DNA from 4 places in the Enterobacter sp. SA197 genome. Region 1 is predicted to be linked to each of the others. Evidence: predicted binding sites of a transcription regulator. Region 1 holds the regulator's gene; each other region holds the start of a gene.
What was found. Region 1 encodes CRP, which controls carbon source genes, mostly activating them, when cyclic AMP is high. Its sites were predicted from a motif close to ATGTGANNNNNNTCACAT; they were not measured.

Region 1 (7,718 bases):
CGAAAGCTTTGTGGTTATTCACTTTCGTAATCTGGAAGGCATTGATTACCCCTGGCTACTGGCCATGCTACAGGGTTCATTTATTTCACATATGAATACGCTGGTAGTGCCGGGCGGCAAGATGGGACTGGCGATGGAGCTTATTATGACGCCGCTGGTAGAGCGATTAATGGAAGGTAAGAAGATCGAGTGAGTTCAGTTCCCTATCCCCTTGAGCTGAAAAATCCCCGGTAATAGTACATCTTGCAGCGATAACATTGCGTGATGAGAATAATACAGCCACCGCGATAACAGGGTCCGGCTGAAAATCACCGACGTGTATCCGTAAGGCCGGGGGGCAGGGCTGTGGCGATGAGCCAACCCTGGCTCGGTCACGGGTTCTGGATCTCTGGAGAAACCAGGAACCTGAGGTGAGCGGAATGACTACCAGAGCCGCATGTTTCCCCTCCCCAAAGAGGAGAGGGGACTGTCCGTGCTCGCATTATTTTGTGGGAAATCCCTCAGCCCGGCGGGGGCAGGAAAGAATATCCACCACCAATCAGGCTTCAATCACTTCATACGAATGGGTGATATTCACCGCTTTTTCCAGCATCAGCGCCACTGAACAGTACTTCTCTGCAGAGAGATCTACCGCACGTGATACTGCCGCATCCTTCAACGCTTTTCCTGTCACAATGAAGTGCAGATTGATGTGGGTGAATAAACGCGGCGCCTCTTCCCGACGTTCGGAGGTCAGCTTGACTTCGCAGTCTGTCACATCGTGACGGCCTTTTTGCAGAATAGAGACCACATCAATCGCGCTGCATCCGCCCGCGGCCATCAGCACCATTTCCATAGGGCTTGGCGCTTTATCGCCCGCATTACCATCCATCAGGATCTGGTGCCCGGAAGCAGACTCCCCCAGGAACGTTAACCCTTCAACCCATTTCACACGCGCATGCATTTTTCTTCACTCCGCAGTAGCAACTTTCTCTACAGATTACGCGTACATAAGAAAACTCGCAACGGAAGGCGACCTGCATCAAGCTGAAGCGAGACACCAGGAGACAGGCGGCAAAACCTATGCTAAAACAGTCTGGATGCTACAGTGATATATTGATGTACTGCATGTACGCAGAGGACATCACATCTTAGAGGCCGCAGACACGTCTGACGGTGCACTTCCCAGGTATCGGGAAGACAGATTGCAACCCCAGTCACAGGGCGCAGATCCTGAGGCTGGAGCCAGCTTATAACAGAGGATAACCGCGCATGGTGCTTGGCAAACCGCAAACAGACCCGACTCTCGAATGGTTCTTGTCTCATTGCCATATTCATAAGTACCCGTCGAAGAGCACGCTGATTCACCAGGGTGAAAAAGCGGAGACGTTGTACTACATCGTCAAAGGCTCAGTGGCTGTGCTCATCAAGGATGAAGAAGGAAAAGAGATGATCCTCTCTTACCTGAACCAGGGCGATTTTATTGGTGAACTGGGTCTGTTCGAAGAAGGTCAGGAGCGCAGTGCCTGGGTACGCGCCAAGACCGCTTGTGAAGTGGCTGAAATTTCCTACAAAAAATTCCGTCAGTTGATCCAGGTAAACCCGGATATTCTGATGCGTCTCTCTTCGCAGATGGCGCGTCGCCTGCAGGTCACGTCGGAAAAAGTGGGCAACCTCGCCTTCCTCGACGTAACAGGCCGTATTGCTCAGACGTTACTGAATCTGGCGAAACAACCCGACGCCATGACCCACCCGGACGGTATGCAAATTAAAATAACCCGTCAGGAGATTGGTCAGATCGTGGGCTGCTCGCGTGAAACCGTTGGTCGCATCCTGAAGATGCTGGAAGATCAGAATCTGATCTCCGCGCATGGTAAAACTATCGTCGTGTACGGAACACGTTAATCCCCGAACGGCGCGCTGCTCAAGGCAGTGCGCCGTTTTTGTTTTCCGATGTGGCGCAGGCTGATTTACCACCCCGAAATCAACTACGCACTGCGACAAACGCTGGTGTTATGTCTGCCTGTGACCGTTGGCCTGATTGCCGGTCGACTGGATTTAGGGCTGCTCTTCTCGTTAGTACCTGCCTGTTGCAATATTGCCGGTCTCGACACGCTGCATAAGCGCTTCTTCAAGCGGGTGATCATTGGCGGTTCGCTTTTCGCCGGTAGCAGTCTCGCGGTGCAATTCCTCCTTTTCGAAAACGTCCCGCTACCGCTCATTCTGACCCTGCTGGCGCTGGTGCTGGGGGTGACGGCTGAGATAAGCGCCCTGCATGGCAGGTTGCTCCCCGCCTCACTGATTGCCGCCATCTTCACCCTGAGCCTTGCGGGAAATATGCCGGTCTGGGAGCCACTGCTCATCTACAGCCTTGGCACGTTGTGGTATGGCGCGTTTAACGCCTTCTGGTTCTGGCTGTGGCGGGAGCAGCCACTGCGCGAGTCGCTGAGTTTGTTGTATCGACAACTGGCCGATTATTGCGAGGCTAAATACAGCCTGCTGACTCAGCATGCGGACCCGGAAAAGGCCCTGCCGCCGCTGCTCGCCCGCCAGCAAAAAGCGGTAGATATGATAAGCCAGTGCTACCAGCAACTGCATATGCTGGCGGCAAATCATAACAGTGATTACAAGCGCCTGCGCCGCGTGTTTCAGGTGGCGCTGGATCTGCAGGAGCACATAGCCGTTAGCCTGCACCAGCCAAAGGAAGTCCAGGAGCTGGTAGAGCGTAGCCATGCAGAAGAGGTGATTCGCTGGAATGCGCAAACCGTGGCGGCACGGCTACGGGTCATTGCAGACGACATCCTCTATCATCGTTATCCCCAACGCTTCAATATGGACAAGCAGACAGGCGCACTGGAAAAAATTGCCCGTCAGCATCCGGACAACCCGGTAGGTCAGTTCTGCGCCTGGCACTTCAGTCAGATTGCCCGTGTCCTGCGCACCCAGCGTCCACTCTATATTCGTGATTTGATGGAGGAAAAGCAGCGACGCCTGCCACTCATTCCGGCGCTGAAAAGTTATCTCTCCTTCAAATCTGCTGCATTGCGTAATGCTGCACGCCTCAGCGTTATGCTGAGCGTGGCCAGTCTGATGGGCAGTGCGCTGAATCTGCCTAAACCCTACTGGATAATGATGACGGTGATGTTTGTCACCCAGAATGGCTATGGCGCAACACGGGTGCGCATCCTGCACCGGGCGGCGGGGACCATGGCGGGGCTTATTATCGCCGGTGCCACGCTGCACTACCACGTGCCGGAAGGCTACACGCTCACCACCATGCTTATCGTCACGCTGGTTAGTTATCTTATCATTCGCAAAAGCTACGGCTGGGCGATGGTAGGCTTTACCCTGACGGCGGTGTACACGCTTCAGCTACTGACCCTTAACGGCGAACAATTTATCGTTGCCCGGCTTATTGATACGCTGATTGGCTGTCTCATTGCCTTCGGCGGCGTCGTCTGGCTCTGGCCGCAGTGGCAAAGTGGACTGCTGCGTCGTAACGCCCATGACGCGCTGGAAACCTATCAGGACGCCATCCAGCTTATTCTCAGCAATGACCCCAAGGCTTCGCCGCTGGCATACCAGCGTATGCGCGTTAATCAGGCACATAACGCGTTATTCAACTCGCTTAATCAGGCGATGCAGGAGCCCGGCTTCGATACGCGCTACCTCTCCGACATGAAACTGTGGGTTACCCACAGCCAGTTTATCGTTGAGCATATTAATGCCATGACGACGCTGGCGCGCGAACACACCATGCTTACGCCGGACCTGGCCCAACGTTATTTGCAGTCATGTGAAATTGCCTTACAACGCTGCCAGCAACGGCTGGAGTATGACGGGCCGGGAGAATCAGGGGATGTGAACATTCTGGAGGCACCGGAGACCATGACCCAGGGTCCGATGAGCACGCTGGAGCAGCATCTCCAGCGTATTCTGGGACACCTGAGTACCATGCACACCATCTCTTCGGTAGCCTGGCGTCAGCGCCCCCATCACGGTATCTGGCTGGTTCGCCGGTTACGACGTTAACCGTTAACCACTTTCGCGACCGCCCGGGCAAAACGGCTCATGCCCTCTTCGATATCACTCTCTTCAACGATAAGCGCAGGCGCAAAACGCATCACGTCAGGGCCAGCGTTCAGTACCATGACGCCCGCATCCGCTGCGGCCAGCAGGAAATCACGCGCACGGCCTTTAAACTGTGGTTTAAGCCCGGCACCAATCAGCAGGCCCATGCCGCGAATATCACTGAACACATCGTATTGAGCATTGATGTTTTCCAGATGCTTCACAAACAGCGCGCGTTTCTCCATTACCCCGTTTAACACGTCTGGCGTATTGATAATATCGAACGCGGTACCGGCCACCGCACAGGCCAGCGGGTTGCCGCCGTAGGTGGAACCGTGAGAGCCAGGATGGAACGCGCTGGCTATCTCCTGCGTGGTCAGCATGGCGCTGACAGGGAACCCGCCGCCGAGCGCCTTCGCGCTGGTGAGGATGTCCGGTGTTACGCCATAGTGCATATAGGCAAAGAGCTCGCCGCAGCGTCCCATCCCGCACTGCACTTCATCAAACACCAGCAGCGCCTTGTGCTCATCGCACAGGTCACGCAGCCCCTGCAGGAACTCAGGCGTAGCCGCGGTCACGCCCCCTTCACCCTGAATCGGCTCTACCACCACCGCACAGGTATGGTCATCCATCACTGCTTTGACAGCATGCAGATCGTTAAACGGCACATGAATAATATCGGCTGGTTTTGGGCCAAAGCCGTCGGAGTATTTTGGCTGCCCCCCTACGGTGACGGTGAACAGTGAGCGGCCATGAAACGCGTTGTGAAAAGCGATGATTTTGGTTTTGTGCGGACTATGGCGGGTAGAGGCATAAAAACGGGCCAGCTTGAAGGCGGTTTCGTTGGCTTCGGTGCCGGAGTTCATAAACACCACGCGCTCAGCAAAGGTCGCATCAATTATTTTACGCGCCAGCCGCAGCGCCGGTTCGTTGGTGAACACATTGCTGATATGCCAGAGGGTTTCACCCTGAGTTTTTAACGTCTCCACCAGTGCCGGATGGCAATGCCCCAGCGCCGTCACGGCGATACCGCCTGCAAAATCCACGTACTCTTTACCCTGCTGATCCCAGACGCGGCTGCCCTTTCCCTTGACCGGGATAAACTCGGCTGGCGCGAAGATAGGTAAAATTACGTCGTCGAAGGTTGCGCGCGTGATTGCGTCGTGCTGAGTTGCCATGTGACCCCACCCTTGTTAAATAAGAAGCAGAAGTGAAAATATAATCACGAAATATGCATAAAAAATCACTTAATGGCAACTAAAAATCGGTGCGATGCAAAAAGTTATTCAGTAGCGCATGCCCCTGTTCACTGAGGATACTTTCCGGGTGGAACTGCACCCCTTCCAGATCCCACTGGCGATGGCGAATGCCCATAATTTCCTGTGTCTCACTGAAAGCCGTGATTTCAAAGCACGCTGGCAATGTGGCGGGGTCGATGAGTAACGAGTGGTAGCGGGTTACCGTGAGCGGATTGTTAAGTCCCCGAAACACCCCCTCTCCCGTATGCGTAATGGGTGAGGTCTTGCCATGCATCACCTGCTTTGCACGGACAATGCGCGCGCCAAAGGCCTGCGCAATGGCCTGATGCCCCAGACAAACGCCAAGGACAGGTAGCACACCCGCGTAGTGGCGGATAACCTCAAGGGAAACGCCGGCTTCATCCGGCGTACAGGGACCAGGGGAGATAACGATTTTTTCGGGAGCGAGCAGCGCGATGTCCGCCAGGGTAATGTCGTCGTTACGTCTGACGTCGACCTGCGCGCCCAGCTCGCAAAAGTATTGATACAGGTTCCAGGTAAAGGAGTCGTAATTGTCGATAAGCAGGATCATGGCGGCCTCGTTACTCTGTGCCGCCCTATTCTACTCCGTTTCGCCTGCTTCGCTTACCACTTTGCCAAAGATGGCCACCAGCCCAACGAGATCGCCCATCGCGCCAGCCTGATTCGCCTCCGCCCACGCCTGTGGGTCGATTCCACGCCAGTCGAGCTGATAACCGGCGTGCAGTGCCAGCTGCTCGAAGAAGATCCGCTGCGTAATACCATTGCCAATACGGAAAGGATGTAACACATTGATTTCGCAATAATAGTGTGCCAGCCGTTCAACAAAGGCTTCCTTTTCAAGCCCCTGTAGCCAGTCCTCACTTTCCAGACTGCGCATCAGCGCATTGCCCTCTTTTTCGATGTAAGCGAAATGGCAAAAGCGGGTATCGCCCTGGTAAATATCCACTTCACGGATTTCACCCGCCCAGTCAAAGACATCCTGGTAGATGTGGCGATGGATCGCACATAAATGTGGCAAACCACGCGCCTGTGGCCCCAGTTCCAGCGTAGCGGCACGCAGTGCGGTCAGCTCCCATGCCGCCTTCTCAAGACGCTGCGCCTGGCGAATTCCCAATACATTACGCATCACGTTAATGCCAGCGTAAAGATACGGGTCGCGGTCATCACCTACTTTATCGCTCATTGCGCCCCCTTAATCTCTGCCAGTCGGGTTTCAATCTCTTCGGCCGTTAGCGTGACCAGTGGACTGTCCACCCCTTCAAGGCGTCGGCTGGCCTGAAAATTGACGTTGCGTTGCTGCTCCCAGAGTCGGGATTTTTGTCGGTCGGTGAGTTTTTTGGTCATTGCGCCTCCCTGATATCTCGTTCATTTGCCACAAGTATAAGCAGCATTTTCGCGTTACGCAGGGAGGAAGCAGCAACACGGGTCAGCATCACCCGTGTTGAAAAGGATTAAGGCAGGACTTTCGCAGAGAGGATAACCACTGGTTTAGACGGCACATTCTGGTAGGGGCCAACGTCATGGGTTGGCACCTGAGAGATTTTATCGGCGACATCCATACCCTTTACAACTTTACCAAACACCGCATAACCGAAATCACGCTGACCGTGGTCGAGGAAGGCGTTATCCGCAACGTTAAGGAAGAACTGGCTGGTCGCGCTGTCTTTATCCGCCGTGCGGGCCATAGAGATAGTGCCACGCGTGTTTCTCAGCCCATTATCGGCTTCGTTTTTAATTGGCGCGTTAGGCTGTTTCTGCTGCATTTGCTCGTTAAAGCCTCCCCCCTGAATCATAAAGCCCGGTATGACGCGGTGGAAGGTGGTGTTGTTGTAAAACCCGCTGTTGACATAATCGACAAAGTTTTTCACCGAAATGGGGGCTTTCTGTTTATCCAGCTCCAGTTCAATGTTGCCAGCGGAGGTGGTGAGCAGAACATGAGGATCGCCTTTTGCCGCGAGCGCGGAAGGGGAGATCGCCGAAAGGGCACATACAGCCGCAAAAGCCGCCAGAGTCGATTTAACCATGAGGTTTCCTTAACGAAATGCAGGTAAGAAAGCAAGTGGCTTGATTCTAAAGAGCAGTCCGCCAGCAGGCCAGCCTTTTACTTAATTTTACGCAATTGAAACAGATGTAAACTGAACTGACCACGCACCGCATGGTCATTCTGTTACCTCCTTCACTTTGCCGGGCGGCTGAACAGCACTTCTTCTCCCCCGCTGTCCATTTGTACCCAACTCTGCGGTAACTGGGTAGTAGCAATAATTCTGCCCTGACGAATAGACCAGCGTACCGGTGACTGGCAGCGTACCGCATCAAAACCACTGCTCACCGGCAGAATAATCAAATTGGCCGGGTTGCCAGTGGCTATGCCGTACTCTTTCACGCCGA
Region 2 (7,718 bases), 1.3 Mb from region 1:
TGCCCGTCTCTGCATCGCCCTGCAGGAGATCGATTTGTACCTCATCCTGATGTAATGCTGCCACCAGCACACTTTTCGCGTCCGGGGTCGTAGTTTGTTCTTCATTCAACATGCGTCATGCCCTGCCCTTCGCAAGAAAGTGCTTCCAGCGCCTGCCGGAGCTCCCCTTTCAGTTTTTCAGTGAGTGATGCCGGGGTCTGGATTTTAAGATGGGGTAGCCAGTAGCGGATGACAGACAAAATCTGGCGGTCATCCGCTACCCGCGTAGACAGCAGCAGGCTGCCATCTGCTTCCCGGCGCAGGATCTGCTGATGCGGCAAAAGATCCCTGCGCAGAAAGTATTCAGCCGCCGCGGCCGCAACCGTCAGGGTGACTTCAAATTTCTCAAGGCTGAACCATGCCTCTTCTTCATCCTGAATGGTCTTCAGGACCGCCGGGTCTGGAGTGAACACCTCACGCGTCACGGTCAGAAATTCAATCAGGCTCAGCCGGAAAGCTTTGAGCTGGTTATCTTCAATAGCCGCCAGATACCAGATGTTTTTGATATTTCTGAGCTGGTAAGGATGGGCCTGCCGTGGCTTCCCTTTGTAGTTAAAGGTGCAGCAGCGATGGCTGTCGACAGCACTCTGCAGCAGAGTAAAGTAGCGGTTTATCGCTTCCCCTGCCGCATGCTCGGCATTCAGCGTTTTGACGAAATAGCTGTTCTGGTGTGAAGCTAGCGAGCGCATCACCCTGGCGTCCGGCATCGAAAAATGGCCCGCGCCGCCGGTAAGATCAATGACCGTTTGCAGTATGCCCGCCTGTAACCGCTGACGGTACTCGTCCCGCAACCGGTAACGCTCGCCGCCGATATGCTCGATGACGCCTTCAAAGCGGCTAAGGTCCCGAAATACCGTCCTGTCACTGACGCTGAACCGTTCGGCAAGATGGGTGCGGGTAACCGAATCATTTTGTTGTAATACCACCAACGTCTCTGCCAGACGCCGCGCCAGCTTCTCACTGTTTTCAGAGCGTTTATTCATAACATCTCTCCCTGTATTTATGAGACTTATCTTAACGAAACGGAATGACAGGGTGTGTCATTGATGCCATGAATTGAAAAATATTTTCCCGCCTGTCAGAGATCTTCCCTGCACTACCCGTACTCTCAGCACGCGCTTTTACCAGCCTGGTACGGTAGCGAAAGGGGAAATAACATTGACGTCTTTACACGGTGAGACGAGGGAAAGGGATTTACGACCGGCGCCGTATTGTTAACTGCAATGTGTTGCGGCAAACCAGGGGCCGGTTGCCGGCCCCTGACGGTTACTTATTTCATCAACTGATGTGCTATTGCCTGTAACTGTTCAGCAATGGCCTGCAGGTTGGTCGCTTTGCTCTGCAGCGGCCCGGTGGAATGGCGCACAATCAGGCGCGCCGGTAACACTGATGATGTGCGCGCCGTATCACTATGTCCACTATCCAGCAGCCGGCGAACCGCCTCTTTACCCTGTAGGTCGAGATCCAGAGAGACGGTGGTGAGTGCCGGGTAAAAAAACGAGCTCTCGTAAGTGTCATCGTAACCCACTACGGACTTCTCGCCCGGTATGGCGATGTGGTGCTGATGAAAAGCGCTCAGGGCACCCAGTGCCATCTGGTCATTGGCCACCAGCACGGCGGTGAAGTTCGGCGTCTCGCGCAGCATCTTCAGGGCGCCCGCATAGCCGCTTTGCGCATCCCAGTTGCCGTGAAAAATCAAAGCCGGTTTCAGCCCATAACCACTGAGAGTTTCAACCCAGCTTTTGAGGCGCAGATTAGCCGAGACTGAGTCCTGTGGCCCGGCAAGCAGCGTAATCTCCCGATGCCCGTGATCGTAGAGATGCTTGACGCTGGCGCGGGTGCCATCAGCAGGGTTAAACGAAACGTTAAACACCGAACTGTAGGGGTCGACATCGAGAAACAGACACACAATATCATCGTTGTCCGCTGCGATTTTTTGCGCTCTTTCGGTCTCCAGTGGGACGTTGATAATCATCTTATCGACACGCTGAGACTTAAGCTCGTTGATGGCGGCCTGGATATGATGATTGACGTTCTCATCAATCATTGAGATCAGGACCTGATACCCGTCCAGATTAGCATAGCGTTTTACCGCTGCGGCAACCTGAGAAGGGGCATGTAACGCCAGAGAGGTGGTCACTAACCCAACGGTCTGACTCTGCTTACCTACCAGCTGTTGAGCGAGGCGGTTAGGCACATAGCGTAGTAGCTCAATGGACTTCTCTACCTTGAGACGTGTGGCTTCGGATACATTGGCAGATTTATTGAGTACCCTGGACACGGTCTGATAGGAGACACCCGCATGACGGGCAACGTCTTCTAAGGTCGCGCTTTTAGACTTCATGGTCCGGTTCCTTATGTTGTTATGCGCCAATTGTAACAGGGGCCATTTAAAAAAACGCTCACTCCGCTTTTCCTCGGTTAAAAAACGATAACTAAGTATCACGCTCACATTACATGACATCGTGAACGCATTCTCTTTTTGTCACAAAAAAGACTGATTTATTTGCAGTTAATCACACAATTGCAATCGTTAGTTTGCCAGTTTTTACATTTAGGCATTTTATGGCAGCGTTTATGTGAACGTAATACAAAACTATAAGAGGAATGATATGAACACTACGCTACGCACACTGACGATAGCGTTAGCCGCTGCGCTGACTTCACCTTCATTACTGGCCGCGTCATCTGTCCCTATCGACTTTCACGGCTACCTGCGTTCCGGCATCGGCGTCTCCGGCGATGGCGGAATGCAGGAGTGGCAAAAGAACAAAATTGGTCGTCTGGGTAACGAAGCAGATACCTATGGCGAGCTTGAGTTAGGCTCTGAGGTCTATAAAAAAGACGAAGTGAGTTTTTACCTGGATACGATGGTCAGCATGGTATCCGATGGCTCTAATGACAGTGAAACGACCTTCGGCGACGATGCTGAATTCGGCTTACGCCAGTTAAACCTGCAGATTAAAGGCCTGATCCCGGGCGATCCTAATGCCGTGATTTGGGGCGGTAAACGCTACTACCAGCGTCATGATCTGCACATCATCGACACCAAATACTGGAATATTTCAGGTGCAGGGGCAGGTATTGAAAACTACAGCGTCGGGCCAGGCGCCGTCTCTGTTGCCTGGATCCGGGGTGATGCCAACGACGTGGACTATCGCGTGGATGGTGATAACGATGTGAACATCAACTATATCGACCTGCGCTATGCCGGCTGGAAGCCCTGGTCTGGTGCATGGACGGAGTTTGGCGTGGACTACGCCATGCCAAACCCAACCGACAAACAGAAAAACTATGGCGGCCTTTACGAAGCAGATAATGGCGTGATGGTCACCGGTGAAATCAGCCAGGACATGCTGGGGGGTTATAACAAACTGGTGTTGCAGTACGCGGATAAAGGTCTGGCACAGAACATGGTGTCTCAGGGCGGTGGCTGGTACGACATGTGGCACTATGTTAACGATGCCTCCGGCTACCGCGTCATTAACACCGGGCTTATCCCGATCACTGATAAGTTCTCCTTTAACCATGTGCTGACTTACGGTTCCGCAGACGATATCACCGATTACACCGACAAATCTCGCCTGGTGTCGCTGGTTGGGCGCGCGCAGTACCAGTTCACTGACTATGTGCGTCTGATTGGCGAGGTGGGTGGTTTCTACCAGAAAGACACCTACAATAACGGCACGCATTACAAACAGAGCGGTGAGAAATATACCCTTGCCCTGGGGCTGGCCGATGGCCGTGACTTTATGTCGCGCCCGGAACTGCGTGTATTTGCCTCTTATCTGAATGATTCAGAAAACGGCAAATCGTTTGATGATCACACCGCCAATAATACCTGGAACTTTGGTGTGCAGGTGGAAGCCTGGTGGTAATACCCGCATCGTTCACGTTGCAAGTGTGCTGGCTGCGTTTGTTTATCCCGTCATGTTATTCAGGGGATTCTCGCTCTCGCCGGTTTATGCAACGCGCATGAATGAGGGTGAATATTTTTTGTATTTACTGCGCTTAAACATCGTTATTTATCTCCGGGATCTGGCCGTTAATTAGCGGGTAGTGACCTTTATTTCCCTGGATTTACTTATTGACTATTCTGGATGCCCTTTCGGGCATCCTTTTTTATTTAACGTCGGGAGGTAAAATGCTCATCCAGTAATTTCCTCAGCGCATCTGACTGCTTACCAAATATCGCATGAACCTGTTGACCGAGAATAATAACCCCTAACGCCCCTTCCTGTTGCAGCGCCTCGGAATCCACCAGCGCAAGATTATTTACCGTGACGCGCAACCGGGTAATACAGGCGTCCACGTGACTGATGTTCTCTTCACCACCGAATGCGGCAATCAGACGCTGAATAGTCGCCACCTCGCTGTCGCTGAGTGGTGTACTGGACTGAGGTTGAGAGAAGTAGTGCAGAAACGATTTAAGGCTCACCATGACAATTGTCTCCTGATAATCAGCAGATAAAAAAACGCCTGCTCAGGTGAGCAGGCGTGGTAGGAATACTCAGGCTTTACGGCGAAGGATACGGCAGTCGAAGGCAGAGAGAACCAGCGGCGCAGTGACAGGTGCGCTGGAGAGACAGTCGGTGTAACCCTGCGGTAACGTCACCGTCTGTGACTGCCGGGAATAGTTCTGGATAAACACGAAAGTGGCCTCACCGTCGGTACGCGCTGTCGCTACAACCCCAGGCGGGAAGTCAGCTTCCACCGCGCGCGGCAGGCCCAGCGTATCGATAATATGACCGAAGAAATCACGCTGGAAAGCGAGATCGTTACGCGAAGCCACATGCCAGGCTTTCCCCTGCCCAAAGGTATTGACCGTAACCGCCGGGCGACCGGCGTAGAAATCATCACGATAGATAGCAAGCGAGATGGCGCTTTCCGTGTGGATCAGTTCACACAGGTGGCGTACCTGGTACGGCCCCTGAAGCCCGACTTCATTCCCTGCCAGGCCCTGAATCAGATTGCTTTCGCCCTCCGCCAGACAATCGATCTCCTCAGCCCAGATGCCCAGCAGCGGGCGCAGTGGACCAGGGAAGCCTCCGGTAAAGCAGAGATCGGTATCATTGACTATCCCGCTCCAGTAGGTGGTGACCAGATGCCCGCCCTGTTTAACGAACGTTTCCGCCCGCCCGGCAAAGCCTTCACGCACCATATAGAGCATTGGCGCGATGACAAGCGCGTAGCGGCTTAAATCACCATCCGCATCAATAATGTCCACGGCAATGCCTTTCTCCCAGAATGCCCGGTAGTGCTCATTAACCGTTTTTTCATACTCCATGCCGACGTTGCGCGGCCCCTGCGCATCATCCAGCGCCCAGCGGTTCTGCTGATCGAAGATGATGGCCACTCGCGCGTCAGTGCGACAACCCATCACCCCGGACAGGCGGCTTAAGATATCACCCAGTGCCGACACTTCACGGCCGACACGGGTATCCAGATGCCCCACATGGTCAATGATCGCTCCGTGGAACTTCTCCACCGAGCCACGGCTTTTACGCCACTGGAAATACTGCACCGAATCCGCACCGTGCGCCACCGCCTGCAGGGAGGAGAGAATGTGCATCCCCGGTTTTTTCAATTTGCTGGTAGGCTGCCAGTTGGTGACGCTGGGCGATGACTCCATCAGCACGAAAGGCTTCCCTCCTTTCAGGGTGCGCATCATGTCGTGGTACATCGCCGTGTAACAGGCAAGCGTCGAATCGTCTTTATCACGATGCCACATCGGGTAGCTGTCCCAGGAGATAAAATCCAGAGGTTCTGCTAACTGCCAGTAGTCGTAATCGTAGAAATACTCCATAAAGTTGGTGGTGACCGGCAGCGATGCGTTCGCCGCTTTCAGGGGCACGATTTCATGGCGACAGAAGTCAGTTACCTGCGCCGTATTAAAACGACGCCAGTCCAGATTCAGACCATGAATGGAAACCTCCCCCTGCGGCGCAGGGGACTGAACCTGCGACCAGTCGCTGTAGGTGTGGCTCCAGAAGTCGCTCCACCAGGCATGGTTGAGGGCATCAAGGGTCTGATAACGCGCTTTCAGCCAGTCACGAAATTTTCCCTGACACAGTTCGCAGTGGCATTCGCCACCGTACTCGTTCGACAGGTGCCAGCCGAGCACCGCCGGGTGCTGGCCGTAACGCTCTGCCAGCAGGCTGTTAATCTTCAACGTCTTTTCACGGTAAACCGGCGAGGTCATACAGTGGTTATGACGACCCCCGTGCAGCGCCGGTACACGGTCACGCCCTACCCTTAAGACTTCCGGGTATTTTTGCGACATCCAGGCCGGACGCGCGCCGCTTGGCGTTGCCAGAAATACATGGATCCCCGCCGCATAAAGTTTCTCCAGGATGTTATCCAGCCAGCCAAAATTAAATACCCCTTCCTGCGGCTCCAGTTTCGACCAACTGAATATACCAACAGACATGACATTGCATTTTGCCTGTTTCATCATGGCAATATCTTTATCAATAATATCGGGGTAATTCTCCCACTGCTCCGGATTGTAGTCAGCGCCATGCAATAGCGTGGCGACCTTCGGACTCAAAGGCGCAAATTTATTCATATTAAAAATCCTTCAAAATTGACAGCGTATACCCTAAATAATTCGAGTTGCAGGACAAGGTACTGGTGCCTTGAACAGCGCTTGCGCAGGCCCCAAAGGGACGAGGTCAAAGGCCGAGTAATGCCAACGCACATGCGACTTGAAATATGACGGGTAAAATTAGTTAAAGACTTTTACCGACGGCAGAACTTTCCCATTGCAATCAAATAACGCCTGATTTTCACGGGCATTCCCCTCTTTCCACTGGTCGTTGATATATTTCATTCCGGCCTGAGTAGCCCAGGTATTTCCACCAACTGCAATCCAGGTTGGCTCCCAATAAAAAATGCCTTTCCCGCGATGATCCTGAACATTTATAACGGCCTGCATTAAGTCATGAATATAGTTATATTGTCCCTGAACGGTGGCGGGATAACCGCCGTCTTTTTCCTCTTTCGCCTGGAAACTGTTTTCTGCGTTATCGCAATTTTGCAGGGTATAAGCGTAGGCCGCCTCCACCACAATCACGTCTTTGTTATAACGTTTACTGATGTCATCCATGTTGTTTTTCAGCGCGCTGAGAGGACCGTTCCAGTAGGTGTACATCGACAGGCCAATGACATCGAAGGGCACATTGCGTTTAGTGATTTCATCAAACCACCAGCGGAAGGTATCGTTTTTTGTGCCTTCAGCCAGGTGAAGCATGATTTTGACCTGCTCACCACCCTTAAGGTTCTCTTTGAGGCCATCGATAGCAGAATTCAGCAGGCCGGCCAGACGGTCGAACTCACCGCCACCCTGCCCCCAGCTTTTACCTTCCGGCCACAGCATCCCGCCGTTGATTTCGTTGCCAATCTGCACCATGTCCGGCAGCACACCTTCCTGTTTAAAGCGCGCGATGGTATCGCGGGTGTAGTCATGGATAGTGGTTTTCAGCTGCGGATAATCCATTTTCTCCCAGGCCTTCGGTTTAAACTGTTTGCCCGGATCGGTCCAGAAATCGCTGTAGTGGAAATCCAGCAGCAGCTTCATGCCCTGCGCTTTTGCCCGTTTTGCTAGTGCAATAGTGCTGGCAAGATCGTTATCACCGCCGCCATAGGCTTTGCCCTGCGGGTCCTTAGGGTCAACCCAC
Region 3 (7,718 bases), 1.9 Mb from region 1:
TAACCCTATCATTGTTTCCCCGGATATCGGCGGTGTTGTTCGCGCTCGCGCTATCGCCAAGCTGCTGAACGACACTGACATGGCAATTATTGACAAACGTCGCCCGCGCGCGAACGTCTCTCAGGTGATGCATATCATCGGTGATGTTGCAGACCGCGACTGCGTTATGGTTGATGACATGATCGATACCGGTGGTACGCTGTGTAAGGCCGCAGAAGCGCTGAAAGAACGTGGTGCAAAACGCGTATTTGCTTACGCCACACACCCTATCTTCTCCGGCAATGCCATCCAGAACATCAAAAACTCTGTGATTGATGAGTTCATCGTCTGCGATACCATCCCGCTGACGCCTGAAATCAAAGCGCTGGAAAAAGTCCGCACGCTGACACTGTCAGGCATGCTCGCCGAAGCGATTCGTCGCATCAGCAACGAAGAATCCATTTCTGCAATGTTTGAACACTAACAGAAATCGGCACAGAAACCCGCTACGGCGGGTTTTTTTATTGTTGTAATTTATTTGTATGACTTATTAAAACCAGGTGTCTGTTTTGTCTAACTGATGTTTACGCAGGGAAGAACATCGCTATGAATAAACTCTTTTCCTCACATGTCATGCCTTTCAGTGCGCTGATTGAAGCCTGCTGGAAAGAAAAATACAGCGTGGCGCGTTTTACCCGCGATGTCATTGCGGGCGTGACCGTGGGAATTATTGCCATTCCGCTGGCGATGGCGCTGGCGATTGGCAGCGGCGTCGCACCCCAGTATGGGCTTTACACCGCCGCTATTGCCGGGTTTGTTATCGCACTGTCCGGTGGCTCTCGTTATAGCGTTTCCGGACCAACCGCGGCGTTCGTCGTCATTCTTTATCCCGTTTCCCAGCAGTTTGGCCTGGGGGGATTACTCGTTGCGACACTGATGTCCGGCCTGTTTCTGATCCTCTTTGGCCTTGCCCGCTTTGGGCGGCTGATTGAATACATCCCACTGTCAGTCACGCTGGGATTCACCTCAGGTATCGGCATCACCATTGGTACTATGCAGATTAAAGATTTTCTTGGTCTGCAGGTGCCCCATATGCCCGAACACTATTTGCAAAAAATCGGGGCACTGGGGATGGCGTTGCCGACCTTTAACCCCGGTGATGCCGCCATCGGTATTATTACCTTAGGTACGCTTATATTATGGCCGCGATTGCGTATTCGTTTACCGGGGCATCTGCCGGCCCTGCTGGCAGGCTGCGCCGTGATGGGCGTCGTCAATCTTCTGGGGGGGCAGGTCGCCACCATTGGTTCACAGTTTCATTATGTGCTTGCCGATGGCAGTCAGGGCAACGGCATTCCACAACTGTTACCGCAACTGGTTTTACCCTGGAACCTGCCCGACTCCACTTTTACGTTGAGCTGGGCGTCACTGCAGGCGTTGTTACCCGCCGCCTTTTCGATGGCGATGCTGGGCGCGATTGAATCGCTGCTCTGCGCGGTAGTGCTCGACGGCATGACCAGCACGCGCCACAAAGCCAATAGTGAGTTGATTGGCCAGGGGCTGGGTAATATCATCGCCCCCTTCTTTGGGGGTATCACCGCAACCGCCGCGATTGCCCGTTCTGCGGCGAACGTGCGCGCCGGGGCGACGTCGCCGGTTGCCGCCATTATTCATTCGATACTGGTCATACTGGCCCTGTTGGTTCTCGCCCCCCTGCTCTCCTGGCTACCGCTGTCAGCAATGGCAGCTCTGTTGCTGATGGTGGCGTGGAACATGAGCGAAGCGCATAAGGTTGTGAACCTTCTGCGTCGGGGACCGAAAGACGACATTATCGTTATGCTCATCTGCATGTCGCTCACCGTGCTGTTCGATATGGTTATCGCCATCAGCGTTGGTATCGTTCTTGCCTCGCTGTTGTTTATGCGGCGCATTGCCCGCATGACTCGCCTCGCACCGGTCAGTGCTGAAGTGCCTGCCGATGTGCTGGTGCTGCGGGTGATTGGCCCCATGTTCTTTGCAGCCGCTGACGGCCTCTTTACCGACCTTGAATCGCGCATCAAAGGCAAACGCATTGTGGTACTGAAGTGGGATGCGGTCCCGGTGCTGGATGCCGGAGGGCTTGATGCCTTCCAGCGTTTCGTTAAACGCCTGCCGGAAGGTACCGAGCTTCGCGTAAGTAATCTTGAATTTCAGCCGCTGCGCACGATGGCCCGTGCCGGCATTCAACCCATCCCTGGGCGATTGTCCTTCTGGCCAGACCGTGAGGCGGCGTTAGCTGATTTATGATGCGTGGGATGCGCAACAACGTTTGCGCATCATTACCTCAATCGCGCCCTGCAGCCAGTGCAGTACCGCAGGCGTCATCCAGGTGCCTTTCATAAGATGCGGCTCCTGCTGCATGGCCAGGCGGAATTTCTGCTGAGTCTGCGGATCCGTTCCGGCATAAGACTCAAAGAGCGCAAGCCAGTTTTCCGCCAGTGCCTGCGCCTCATCAGAGTGAGGGGCCAGTGCATCCCGCGTTGCCTGGTGCAGACGTGCGACCAGCGGTGGCCACGCCATCATGCGGTCAAAATAGTGAGCCCGGGTAAAGGCCATCTCCGGCTCAGATAAATAGTGCTGCCAGATGGCGAACTTGCTTTCAGCAAAAGCGCGAGTGATGTAATCGATAACCGCCTCGTCGATGCCGGTCTGTTCTCGCATTTGCGGCTCAACCATATGCATCTCATTCAGACGGGTAAGGAAATCCGGCCGACCTGCCGTATCTTCCTCAAGCCGTGTCATCCAGCGCGTGGCAAGTTCCATTGCGCGCAGGTCATTCACCGGGCAACGGCTCTGCATAAGACGGCGCACCTCCTTAACCATCGCCGTCCACTCCTGGATACGGGCTTCATCATGGCTCACAAATGGCAGCGCCTTTAACTCTTCTTCACTAAACCAGCGGTCGTACATTTTCATTAACTCCAGCGTCTGTAACCAGGACTCCAGATCAGGTTCAGCGCCGCCGGACAACCCATCCCGTAACGTTACCAGTTGCTCACGCAGCGTCTGAATATTACGCATTTGCGCATCAAGCAGTGTGATTTGGTCGTTGAGCAGAGCATCCAGAGGACGCGTCTCCTTTGCCAGATAATCCGCGATAGCTGCCAGGGTCATACCTGCTTTCGTGAGCACCTGTATTCTTTGCAGACGCTTCACATTATTAAGATTGTACAGGCGATACCCGGCAGCGCTTCGGGCGGAAGGGATAAGCAGTCCGATCGATTCATAGTGATGCAGTGTGCGAACGGTGATACCTGCGCGACGCGCCAGCACACCTGACTGAATTAACATGACGGCTCCTTATCTTCCCCACAATCCAGACTCTCAGGCCTGACGTTACGTTAGGGTCAATATAAAAGCCAAAAAAAACGGTTTCCAGTGGAAACCGCTTCTGCGCCATCGCGAATTAGTGGTGACCGTGACCGTCACGGCGGCAGCGTTTATCATAATGACGTACCCACCAATACTTATCGCAGACCTGTTCGTGGCCGCCAATACGCGCGCCGGCGAGCCAGAGCACGGCCCCGACGAAGATACTCAGGATAGCCCCGTGGGCAAAAAACTGGGGTAAATTAAGTTGAGGCAGCTGATTTAACACGGAATAGCTCACGCCGACGACCATTACCACTAATCCCAGGCCCATGAGTACATTACCGAGTAACGAAGCGTTTTTGCGTTTCATAGTGTCACCTCCGGAACGATGGGTTGAACAGGAATAACCCCACTCAATGATTGGGTAAAGTATAGTCAGTGCGGTATGAGCTGATTGCGGTTAGGATCACATTTACTCATATTGAGGCAACATAAGTTTACAAATAAGCCCATGAAATGCATGTAATTCTAATGGTTCATTTCTGAAATCATTTCCCCTTTTGCCGTTTCGACCCGAGGACTTTGTTTTCGGGCGATGCACAACGTAAACTACGCGCTGGTTATTGACCTGGTCAGGAAAAGAAAGTGACGATAAAACTGATTGTCGGGCTGGCGAACCCGGGGGCTGAATATGCAGCCACGCGCCACAATGCCGGCGCGTGGTATGTGGATCTACTGGCAGACCGTTTACGTGCCCCGCTGCGCGAAGAGCCGAAATTTTTTGGTTACGCTTCACGAATAAATATCGCGGGCGAAGATATACGCCTGTTGGTCCCTACGACCTTCATGAACCTTAGCGGTAAGTCCGTTGCGGCAATGGCGACCTTCTATCGCATTAACCCGGATGAGATCCTGGTGGCACACGATGAACTGGATCTGCCGCCAGGCGTGGCAAAGTTTAAGCTCGGCGGCGGGCATGGCGGGCATAACGGTTTAAAAGACATCATCAGTAAGCTTGGTAATAACCCCAACTTCCACCGTTTACGCCTTGGAATTGGCCATCCGGGCGATAAAAACAAAGTTGTTGGTTTTGTACTGGGTAAGCCACCAGCTTCAGAACAAAAATTGATTGACGAAGCGGTAGATGAAGCGGTGCGTTGTACAGAGTTATGGCTTAAGGACGGCCTGGCCAAAGCCACCAGCCGACTCCATACCTTCAAAGCGCAATAAGCCCCCCGGTTGGCATTTATGCCGCGCGATACAACGGTTACGTGTATAATAGGCAGAGTTATCAACTTTTATACAATCTGTTTCATCTAACAGGTTGATTATTCAGAAATTAAGGTAATTACATTATGGGATTCAAATGCGGTATCGTTGGCCTGCCCAACGTAGGTAAATCCACCCTGTTCAACGCGCTCACCAAAGCCGGTATCGAAGCGGCTAACTTCCCCTTCTGTACCATTGAGCCGAACACCGGTGTCGTACCGATGCCCGATCCGCGTCTGGACAAACTGGCAGAGATCGTTAAACCACAGCGTATCCTGCCGACCACGATGGAATTCGTCGATATTGCCGGCCTGGTTAAAGGGGCGTCGAAAGGTGAAGGTCTGGGCAACCAGTTCCTGACCAATATTCGTGAAACCGAGGCCATCGGTCACGTGGTTCGCTGCTTTGAAAACGACAACATTATCCATGTAAATAACAAAGTTGATCCGGCAGACGACATTGAAGTTATTAACACCGAACTGGCCTTGTCCGATCTGGATACCTGCGAACGCGCCCTGCACCGCGTGCAGAAAAAAGCCAAAGGCGGTGATAAAGATGCCAAAGCGGAACAAGCCGCGCTGGAAAAATGTCTGCCACAGCTGGAAAACGCTGGCATGCTGCGTGCGCTGAAAAATCTGACGGAAGAAGACAAGGCTGCCATTAAATATCTGAGCTTCCTGACGCTGAAGCCGACAATGTACATCGCCAACGTCAACGAAGACGGTTTTGAAAATAACCCGTACCTCGATAAAGTACGCGAAATTGCTGCTGCTGAAGGTTCCGTGGTAGTGGCGGTGTGTGCTGCCGTTGAGTCTGATATTGCCGAGCTAGATGATGCTGACCGCGAAGAGTTTATGGCAGAGCTGGGGATTGAAGAGCCGGGACTGAACCGTGTGATCCGTGCCGGTTATGAACTCCTGAACCTGCAAACTTACTTCACGGCTGGTGTGAAAGAGGTGCGTGCATGGACTATCCCTGTCGGCGCTACCGCACCACAGGCCGCCGGTAAAATTCACACCGACTTCGAAAAAGGCTTTATCCGCGCCCAGACTATCGCCTATGAAGATTTCATCACCTACAAAGGTGAGCAAGGCGCTAAAGAAGCCGGGAAGATGCGTGCTGAAGGTAAAGAGTACGTGGTTAAAGATGGCGACGTCATGAACTTCCTGTTCAACGTCTAAATAAGTTTTGTTATCTCATGAGGTTTCATCAAATCTCATGAAAATGACAAAAACAAAAAAATCCACGCAATTGCGTGGATTTTTTATTTTATAAAGTCTCAACTCATCTCGTAACAACGCAGTCAAGAATGAGTACATTGATGTGTACAACATTCTTTCATCTTCATTTTAAGTGATTACAATAACGGTTTAATAAATATACCAGGCTCGTTAAACTCGCCATCGCACAACTGGCACTTGCCATCAATAGTTTCCCATGTACGCCCCACGCCTTCACGCATCAGCTCAATTGTGCGGTCGCGGTACCGACGAAAATGAAGTATTCCAGTTGAGTTTCCCCAAACTCAGGCCAGCAGCCGAAATTACTAAAAGCAGCCTGCCATCTGTTATTTCTTTCATTTGGCATATGAAAAAGCTATACAGGATGCTCATTGGGTAGGAAAGGAATAAAACTAGCTGAACCGCCTGAGGCTGTGTTTGCCCGGACATGACCATCAAAAAAAGTAATTGCAGGTAGCTTTAATACTTTCAACATATATCACCTGGTCACCAGCCAGCTCTCTGATGAGCAGATATACTTCACATCGCTGAATACTCATTATTAATCCTGTGGTTACGGAAAGAAGTAGAAGACAATTATTCCCCTGCTGTTGCAAGAGCTAAAGCAAATAATGAATTGTCAGCAGTAGAAATTTACAGTTATTTGACAGATGCCCCAATCTCAAACATTTTGGACACAGTCTTATTCAGTTCCTCGTTGCTCAGCGCCAACTGGGCCGCCAGGTAGAAGAGGATATGTAGAGAAATCGCGCGCGGGTTCTCGCCGCCGATGTATTTACGCCATTAGCTATTGCTGGCCACGCCTGCAAGATCCGCCATATAGATGTCGGTATAGGATAGGCTCTCTTTCAGACGTTTAGGTCTTCCATAAATCCCGGCCTGCCACGTAAACCATCAGAACCGCCAGCCGCTTTTCAGTGGAAATACACCTAGACCCGATTTGCATCTGCCAGGCGCCGCTTTTCGCTCAAAGCAGACGTCTTACCCTTCGGTCTGTCCCCTTTATACCTAAACTAAAATCCGGCCTATTGTCACGCATTAAAGTGTTGATGTAAGTATGGACATGATTTATTGCGGCTGCCAAGTTTCAAGGTTTATCAGTGTCATTACTTATTCCCTCTATGTGTTGATGGTGATGAGGTAAATTAATTGCTCGACAATGTCGGCTTCATCGGGAATCAGATCGACACTCGCCACCTGTAATCGTTGCAACCGTTCTTCGCCCGCTAAAATCCTATAGCCTGCATTCAATATCTGATCTCCCAAACCTGCATGATGTGGATAGAGGAGCATGACTTTCGGGCAGTGATAAAGCTGGGCGTAGGCCATCATCTGATAGACATCGGCTTGTGATACGCCGCCTTTTGCATTTTCAGAATGATGTCCGATACGCTTCCATTTAGTATCTATGATCATAACAATCTGATGGTTCTGCTCGATAAGCAGGTCCGGACGGGTCTGGAAGCGTGGTGTGCCTTCTTTTGCGTCCTCGATCAGACAGTATAATCTGCCTGCCTGCGCACGAACCGTCCATTCCGTACCGCGTACAGCACGCTTCGCCAGTGCCGCTATATATGCCTCGAACAGATCGTTCATCGGGAAAAGCAGTGTAATCCCGTTCTGCGCTCGCTTATCGTGGTGTGTAGCCTGCCAGTCGCGTCGCAGGAGAAGACGTGCGAGATTGTAGAGTGCTTCCCAGCGATGATTGGTTCGGTCGATCCGCACCTGTGGCCAAGGCAGGTGACTCAAGGGGACATCGCTAACACCCGCCAGCAGGATACGTAATTCATTCAGACGGCGAAGCGTATCAGCAGCTCGGGCATAATGGTGAAGTAAAACTACACACGCCTTCATAATTCGAAGTAGGCTGGTATCAGC
Region 4 (7,718 bases), 2.1 Mb from region 1:
CCGTCAACGCCGCATCGGTTTTCAGCCGGACCACAACACCCTCGCTGCGAGAAAGTGCACGAAAGATAGAACGGTTTCGCTGTCTGCCCGGTAAAATCCTGCAGCAATTATTTTCTTCATATGATTTCAGGCTTGCAGCGAGGGGGTTGAGTCCCCGCTGAAACCGGCGAACCGGAGGCCGGAAGACAAGGACTGGCCGCCAGGGAGGGCGGACAGAGGTTTGTCGAGCCAGGACGGCGAGTCAAACCGGCCGCAGGCTGAAGGCCGGGAGGTGAGCGCAGTGCGCAGCACCGGTTTCGGTGCGGGGCCGCGGGGATTGCAAAGGGGGCCGCGGTGGCCCCCTTTGCACGTTCACGGGTGACTGTTTCGGCATGTTCAGCAGGTCTGGAAGTGAACGTAACACACCTCAGAGCCGCCTGTTCCCCTCACCCCGACCCTCTCCCCAATGGGGCGAGGGAGAAAAGCGAGCCCTTTTCAGGTTCAGCAGGACTGACAGGGAACGTAACACACCTCAGCGCCGCCCGTTTCCCCTCACCCCGACCCTCTCCCCAGTGGGGCGAGGGAGAAAAGCGAGCCCCTTTACAGGTTCAGCAGGACTGGCAGGGAACGTAACATACCTCAGCGCCGCCTGTTCCCCTCACCCCGACCCTCTCCCCGGTGGGGCGAGGGAGAAAAGCGAGCCGCCGTAAGAAATCTAGCATGGTGGTGAACAGGAATATGTAACGCAGGCGGAGTGTTACGTTCACCTTACGTACCGTGTTTCTCTGTTGCCACTCCTCCCGTGAACGTGCAAGGGAGGCTCGCCGCCGCCTCCCTTGCAACCCAGGCTCCCGGCCAGGAAAATCGCCGCTTCGCGGTCCATGTGCCTTATGCCGTCTGACTGTCGGGTCGGGGACCAGCCTGCGTCCCTGCAGGCTATCCCCTCCGCCCGCGTCCCTGCGGGCGGACCCGGTCAGCCGTCAACGCCGCATCGATTTTCAGCCGGACCACAACACCCTCGCTGCGAGAAAGTGCCAGGAAGATAAAACGGTTTTGCTGCTTTCTGGAAGAAATGCTACAGCAATTCCTCTTTTTCATTTTCTCCTGAAAGGACAGCGAGGGGGTTGAGTCCCCGCTGAAACCGGCGAACCGGAGGCCGGAAGACAAGGACTGGCCGCCAGGGAGGGCGGACAGAGGTTTGTCGAGCCAGGACGGCGAGTCAAACCGGCCGCAGGCTGAGGGCCGGGAGGTGAGCGCAGTGCGCAGCACCGGTTTCGGTGCGGGGCCGCGGGGATTGCAAAGGGGGCCGCGGTGGCCCCCTTTGCACGTTCACGGGTGACTGTTTCGGCATGTTCAGCAGGTCTGGAAGTGAACGTAACACACCTCAGAGCCGCCTGTTCCCCTCACCCCGACCCTCTCCCCAATGGGGCGAGGGGGAAAACCGTGCTCCCTGGCATGTTCAGCAGGTCTGGAGGTGAACGTAACACACCTCAGAGCCGCCCGTTGCCCCTCACCCCGACCCTCTCCCAAAGAGCGAGGGAGAAAAGCGTGCTCCCTGGCAGGTTCAGCAGGACTGGAGGTGAACGTAACACACCGCAGCGCCACCCTTTTCCCCTCACCCCGCCCCTCTCCCAAAAAGCGAGGGGGAAAACCGTGCCCCTTTACATGATCAAAGGGCGAGGGCGAAAAGCAAACCGCCATCCGGCGAACCATTAAACTGCTCACATCAATCGCGCAGATACACCTTGCCAATCAAATAGGTAGTAGCCTGACCGCCAATAAGCACCCTCTCCCCCCGCCACTCACAACGTAAATCCCCCCCACGCGCAGAGACCTGACGCGCCTGCATCAATGTCTTGCCCAGTCGGTTGCCCCAGTAAGGGATCAACATGCTGTGTGTGGAGCCGGTGACAGGGTCTTCCGGCACGGACTCGCCAGGGCAGAAGAAACGGCTGACGAAATCATCGGTATCGCCGGGGGCGGTGACACAAACCATTTTCCCCAGCGGGAGCATCCCGGTGATATCCGGCGTAATAGCCTCGACCTGCTGCTGATTCTCCAGCACAACAAGGTAATCACGTGCCACACGGACTTCGCTGGCGCTGTCGATACCCAGCGTCCTGAAAAGCTGTTCTGGCGGCGCGTCAACCACTTCGGTTTGCCACGCCGGGAAATCGAGTGTCAGCCAGTCGCCTTTACGGGTTACGGTCAGCGGCCCGACAAAGCGTGTCTCGAACTGGATTTGGGTATCAGGAAAGTCGAGATATTCAAAAATGACATGCGCGGCGGCCAGTGTCGCATGGCCGCACAGATTAATTTCATACTGCGTGGTGAACCACCGCAGTTCGTAACCGGAGTCATTACGCACAAAGAACGCGGTCTCTGACTGGTTATGCTGCTGCGCCATCTTCAGCAACAGTTCGTCCGGTAGCCACTCTGTCAGCGGGCAGACGGCGGCCGCGTTACCACCGAAGGTGCGGTCACTAAAGGCATCTACCATATAAAAGTCGATTGTGTGCATAGCGTTTCCTTTTGTTTTGCTTTTGTTTTCTCTTCCTTTCTAACACACTTCACCGGTATTTTTTAACCCCGAATAAAAGTGAGAGATTCATCACAAAAAGTTTGTGTTTTGCGCAGAAAAAGATCTAAGATCACCGCCTTACCTTCTCCTGCTACGAATGCCAACATGATGACAACACATACGGTTTCACGAAGAGTAGCGTGGCTACGCGTGGTGACGCTGGCCGTCGCTGCGTTCATTTTTAATACCACTGAGTTTGTGCCTGTAGGTCTGCTCTCGGATATTGCACAAAGCTTTAATATGGAAACGCCGCAGGTCGGCATCATGCTTACCATCTACGCCTGGGTCGTGGCCATGATGTCACTGCCCTTTATGCTGCTGACCAGCAAAGTAGAGCGCCGTAAACTGCTCATTGCCCTCTTCGTGCTCTTTATTGGGAGTCATGTGCTCTCTTTCCTCGCATGGAATTTCCAGGTTCTGGTGGTCAGCCGCATTGGGATTGCTTTCGCTCATGCCATTTTCTGGTCGATTACCGCGTCGCTGGCGATTCGTCTGGCACCGGCAGGTAAACGTGCGCAGGCGCTGAGTCTGATTGCGACCGGTACGGCACTGGCCATGGTTCTTGGCATTCCGATTGGTCGCATCGTCGGGCAATATTTTGGCTGGCGTACTACTTTCTTTGCCATCGGTTTTGGCGCGCTGGTGACGCTGCTCTGTCTCATCAAGCTGCTGCCGAAACTGCCCAGCGAACATTCCGGTTCGCTGCGCAGTCTGCCCGAACTGTTCCGTCGCCCGGCGCTTTTAAGCATCTATCTGCTGACGGTGGTTGTTGTGACCGCGCATTACACCGCGTATAGCTATATTGAGCCTTTCGTGCGTGATGTCGCGGGGTTCAGTGGTAATTTCGCGACGGTGCTGCTGCTGGTGTTAGGCGGGGCGGGAATTGCCGGTAGCATAATGTTTGGCAGGCTTGGCAACAAACACGCGTCTGCGCTTATCAGTGGCGCAATTGGCCTGCTGGTGCTCTCCCTGCTCTTCCTGCGTACCGCGGCTGGCAGCGAACAACATCTAGTGATCCTGAGTCTGTTCTGGGGCGTGGCCATTATGATTATTGGCCTTGGCATGCAGGTGAAAGTGCTGACGCTGGCCCCGGACGCGACCGACGTGGCGATGGCGCTGTTCTCCGGTATCTTTAATATCGGTATTGGCGCTGGTGCGCTGGTGGGTAATCAGATCAGTCTGCAGTGGTCGATGTCAGCGATTGGGTATGCCGGTGCTATCCCGGCTCTGGCCGCACTGGTCTGGTCGGTTATCATTTTCCGACGCTGGCCGGTTTCACTGGACGACAGTCAGCAGCCCCATCATATGTAAGAGGTTACAGGCCGAAGTCATAAGCTTCGGCCTTTTTATTCCCCCCGGTGGCCTGACACTACCGCTTTCATGACCTGTGTCTGCCAGTCGAACCAGGGATTCCACGTCAGTCGCGCGTGCACTTTATCTTTTTCCACCCGCCCCCAGTCGGAGTACCAGACCGCTTCCCCCTTCAGACAACGCTGCGTCGCTTCATCCGACTGACCGTTAGCGCACAACCGAACCTTGCCTTTGCGCCCGTAAAGCGGGTTACGCGGCGAAAAAAGCACGGACATGTGCGAGAACTGACTGATGCGCTCATCGGGCAGAAAATCAGGTTTAATCCGCACGCGGGAGACGTTCGCCGCTTCTTTTGGCGGTGAACCGTACCAGATAGCACGGCTGGCAGGATGGGTAAAAGTATTGTCGAAATGGTCAAGGATCCAGGCCGTATCCAGCACCGAGTCATGTTCGGTCAAAACCATCAGCACGGGTTTATCATATGGCCGTTGCGCTATCAGTTGGCGGGCCCGGGCGCTGGTACGGTAAAACTGCGCGAACCCGTTGGTCGGCACTCGCAGATAGCGGGTGGCAATTTGCTGCGGTACGAGCGTAGCAGGAGGCCGAAGCCAGTCGCGAAATATCGCCACTACCGGTGCCAGAAAGTCATATCTGGTGCTGGATTTAATCGCCGGGGAAAAGAGTAACAATCCCTGCACCTGCGGGTGCTGCATGGCATACTCCAGCGCCAGGTTACCGCCGGTTGAAAAGCCGCCAAGCCAGGCCTCATCCACCTCGCTCCCCAGAATGGCAGCCTGTTCACTCACCACCTGCCGCCACTGCTCAACGCTGACGTGAAGCATATCGGCGGGGCGCGTACCGTGGCCTGGTAACAAGACCGTGCGTACCAGAAAGCCCTGCCTGACCAGTTCCGGGGCGATATCAGAAAAGGATCCTGGGGCATCCCCCAGCCCGTGAATCAGCAGAATACCGCGAGACGCCTTGCCAGCAGGCTTCCACTCCTGCGGCGTATTCCATTGCAGTTCCGCAGGTTTATCCAGCGTCTGAAAAAAACGGTGGCTGGCCACCCAGTCGCGGGTTTGTTGCTGATAGCGGGCAAAGCTGTCCTGACCGAGCGGCGGCTCGCGGTTTTGCTGCTGGCACCCTGCCACTAACGCCATCAGGATGAGAATGATACCTCTCATTAATGCGTCGCCGGGAACTGCGTGATTATCTCCAGCACGCCATTAATGATGAACTGCACCCCCATGCAAACCAGTAAAAAGCCCATCAGACGAGAAATCGCTTCAATCCCACCCTTACCCACCAGCCGCATAATCGCCCCCGAACAGCGCAAACTCCCCCACAGGATCAGCGCAACGGCAGCAAAAATCAGCGGCGGTGCGACCCACACCACCCACTCGGGGAAGGTGGAGCCGTCGCGAACCGTGGCAGCGGAGCTGATGATCATCGCAATGGTTCCCGGCCCGGCGGTACTGGGCATTGCCAGGGGGACAAAAGCAATACTGGCACCAGGTTCATCTTCAAGCTCTTCCGATTTGGTTTTTACCTCCGGTACGTCATGGGTTTTTGGCGCCGGAAACAGCATCCGAAAACCGATGAACGCGACAATCAGCCCCCCTGCTATACGCAGACCCGGTATGGAGATGCCGAAGGTATTCATCACAACCTGACCGGCATACCAGGCCACCATCATGATGGCGAAAACATAAACAGAAGCCATTTTCGACTGCTGATTGCGCTGGGCGCTGTTCATGTTCCCGGCCAGACCCAGAAAGAGCGCAACCGTCGTTAATGGGTTTGCCAGTGGCAGTAACACCACCAGCCCCAGCCCTATTGCTTTTAGTAAATCCATCATATCCTTGATCACTCCTGCCGATTTCGTCGTACCGGGAAGTATATCTGCAACGGGATGGCGCGGGCATATCGCTTTACGATTCGTTACTTTTTGCAAGCAATTTCATGCACCTATCCTCTCCTTATCCTCCCTCTGATTCGGCTTTAGCATTTCGTGGCATCCGATTATTCATTCAGTTGACTTATACTTGCCTGAGCAATAATATCTGCCGTGATTAATCTACTTGCCGGGGCAACCATTGTGAAAAGCACAAGTGATCTGTTTAACGAAATCATCCCACTTGGTCGCTTGATCCATATGGTTAACCAGAAAAAAGACCGCCTGCTGAATGACTACCTGTCTCCGTTTGATATTACGGCAACGCAATTTAAGGTGCTTTGCTCTATCCGCTGTCAGGTCTGCATCACGCCGGTCGAATTAAAAAAAGTGCTGTCGGTCGATCTGGGCGCATTAACGCGCATGCTGGACAGGCTCGTGTGTAAAGGCTGGATCGAACGTCACCCGAACCCGCATGACAAGCGCGGCGTTCTGGTGCAACTCACCACCGAGGGCAAGGCGCTGATTGAGCAATGTCACCAATTAGTAGGGCAAGACCTGCATCAGGAATTAACAAAAAACTTAACGGCAGACGAAGTGGCAACGCTTGAATATTTACTCAAGAAAGTCCTGCCGTAAAACAAAGAGGTATGACGATGTCCAGACGCAATACTGACGCCATCACTATTCATAGCATTTTAGGCTGGATTGAAGAGAACCTGGAATCTCCTATGTCGCTTGAGCGTGTCTCTGAGCGTTCAGGTTATTCGAAATGGCACCTGCAACGGATGTTTAAAAAAGAAACCGGCCATTCGCTCGGTCAATACATCCGCAGCCGTAAGCTGACTGAAATCGCGCAAAAATTGAAAGAAAGTAATGAACCGATCCTCTATCTTGCGGAGCGCTATGGGTTTGAATCGCAGCAGACCCTGACCCGTACGTTTAAAAACTACTTTGACGTGCCGCCGCATAAGTATCGTGTGACTAACATTCCCGGAGAGAACCGGTATTTGTTCCCCATTAATAACTGTAGTTACTAATTCGCCTGTTTTAAGACGTATCGAGGAAATCATGAAACGTATTACCTGTGCCGCCATCACCCTTATGGTGCTGTTTTCTGGCCAGAGTTATGCGGAGCAATTCGCGCACCCCACGCAGGGTAAAAATCCCGGTGTGATGGTGATGCCCACTGCCCACGACCAGTCGCCATTCGACTTTAATCACATGGGTGCAGGCAGTGACAAATCCGACGAGTTAGGTGTGCCCTATTACAATTCGCGCACCTGATAATAGTTGCCCCGCCAGTGCGGGGCTTTTTTTCAGGGTTTGACGGCAACCTGACGACGTAAGCGAAAACCAAACACATTGATGTACAACCCCGCCATAACCAGCAGCGCACCGGCCAGTTGCAACAGCGTCATCGATTCATTCAGCAGCAGCGCCGCGCTCGCCAGCCCTACGACAGGCACCAGCAACGATAACGGCGCCACGCGCCAGGTTTCATAGCGCCCCATCAGCGCTCCCCAGATGCCGTACCCCACAAGGGTGGCTCCCAGCGACAGGTAGAGCAGCGACAGAATCGTCGTAAGATCAATGGCTATAAGGCTCTGTAGTATCAGCGCCGGTCCATCAAACAGCAGTGAGCCCACCATAAAGGGCACAATCGGGATTAACGCACTCCATACCACCAGAGACATCACTGCCGGGCGGGATGAGTGCTGCATGATCTTTTTATTGAAGATATTGCCGCAGGCCCAGCAAAAGGCTCCCGACAGCGTCAGGATAAAGCCCAGCAGCGGAACGTGCTGACCGTTAAGGCTGGATTCAATCAGTACCAACACGCCAATAACCGCAAGCGTAATGCCGGCGACCTGCTTAGCCTGTAACCGTTCGTGGAATACCCCGACACCAAGAATGATGGTAAAAAAGGCCTGTGCCTGTAAAACCAGCGAT

Region 2: M1D91_RS15380 (maltoporin) is a predicted target of CRP. The motif match lies at 2,544-2,561, and genes of this name have one in related genera.
Region 3: pth (aminoacyl-tRNA hydrolase) is a predicted target of CRP. The motif match lies at 3,785-3,802, and genes of this name have one in related genera.
Region 4: M1D91_RS11555 (sugar transporter) is a predicted target of CRP. The motif match lies at 2,579-2,596, and genes of this name have one in related genera.

Annotation. Positions count from the first base shown of each region.
Region 1 covers NZ_CP096393.1:4,557,401-4,565,118, forward strand. The annotation lists gene M1D91_RS21435 (phosphoribulokinase) at 1-193, shown strand, start outside; gene M1D91_RS21440 (OsmC family protein) at 539-943, opposite strand; gene crp (cAMP-activated global transcriptional regulator CRP) at 1,252-1,884, shown strand; gene M1D91_RS21450 (YccS/YhfK family putative transporter) at 1,933-4,011, shown strand; gene argD (bifunctional acetylornithine/succinyldiaminopimelate transaminase) at 4,008-5,228, opposite strand; gene pabA (aminodeoxychorismate synthase component 2) at 5,308-5,880, opposite strand; gene M1D91_RS21465 (putative adenosine monophosphate-protein transferase Fic) at 5,911-6,513, opposite strand; gene M1D91_RS21470 (YhfG family protein) at 6,510-6,674, opposite strand; gene ppiA (peptidylprolyl isomerase A) at 6,782-7,354, opposite strand; gene M1D91_RS21480 (cytosine deaminase) at 7,507-7,718, opposite strand, start outside.
Region 2 covers NZ_CP096393.1:3,248,478-3,256,195, forward strand. The annotation lists gene M1D91_RS15365 (hypothetical protein) at 1-112, opposite strand, end outside; gene M1D91_RS15370 (helix-turn-helix transcriptional regulator) at 102-1,022, opposite strand; gene M1D91_RS15375 (LacI family DNA-binding transcriptional regulator) at 1,310-2,383, opposite strand; gene M1D91_RS15380 (maltoporin) at 2,652-3,917, shown strand; gene M1D91_RS15385 (glucose PTS transporter subunit EIIB) at 4,166-4,480, opposite strand; gene M1D91_RS15390 (beta-galactosidase) at 4,550-6,607, opposite strand; gene M1D91_RS15395 (glycoside hydrolase family 53 protein) at 6,767-7,718, opposite strand, start outside.
Region 3 covers NZ_CP096393.1:2,674,053-2,681,770, forward strand. The annotation lists gene prs (ribose-phosphate diphosphokinase) at 1-463, shown strand, start outside; gene dauA (C4-dicarboxylic acid transporter DauA) at 586-2,265, shown strand; gene M1D91_RS12485 (MerR family transcriptional regulator) at 2,260-3,309, opposite strand; gene ychH (stress-induced protein YchH) at 3,425-3,700, opposite strand; gene pth (aminoacyl-tRNA hydrolase) at 3,976-4,560, shown strand; gene ychF (redox-regulated ATPase YchF) at 4,686-5,780, shown strand; gene M1D91_RS12505 (McrC family protein) at 6,960-7,718, opposite strand, start outside.
Region 4 covers NZ_CP096393.1:2,450,438-2,458,155, reverse strand. The annotation lists gene M1D91_RS11560 (PhzF family phenazine biosynthesis protein) at 1,706-2,500, opposite strand; gene M1D91_RS11555 (sugar transporter) at 2,669-3,871, shown strand; gene M1D91_RS11550 (alpha/beta hydrolase) at 3,907-5,055, opposite strand; gene M1D91_RS11545 (MarC family NAAT transporter) at 5,055-5,729, opposite strand; gene marR (multiple antibiotic resistance transcriptional regulator MarR) at 5,970-6,404, shown strand; gene marA (MDR efflux pump AcrAB transcriptional activator MarA) at 6,422-6,805, shown strand; gene marB (multiple antibiotic resistance protein MarB) at 6,837-7,052, shown strand; gene eamA (O-acetylserine/cysteine exporter) at 7,085-7,718, opposite strand, start outside.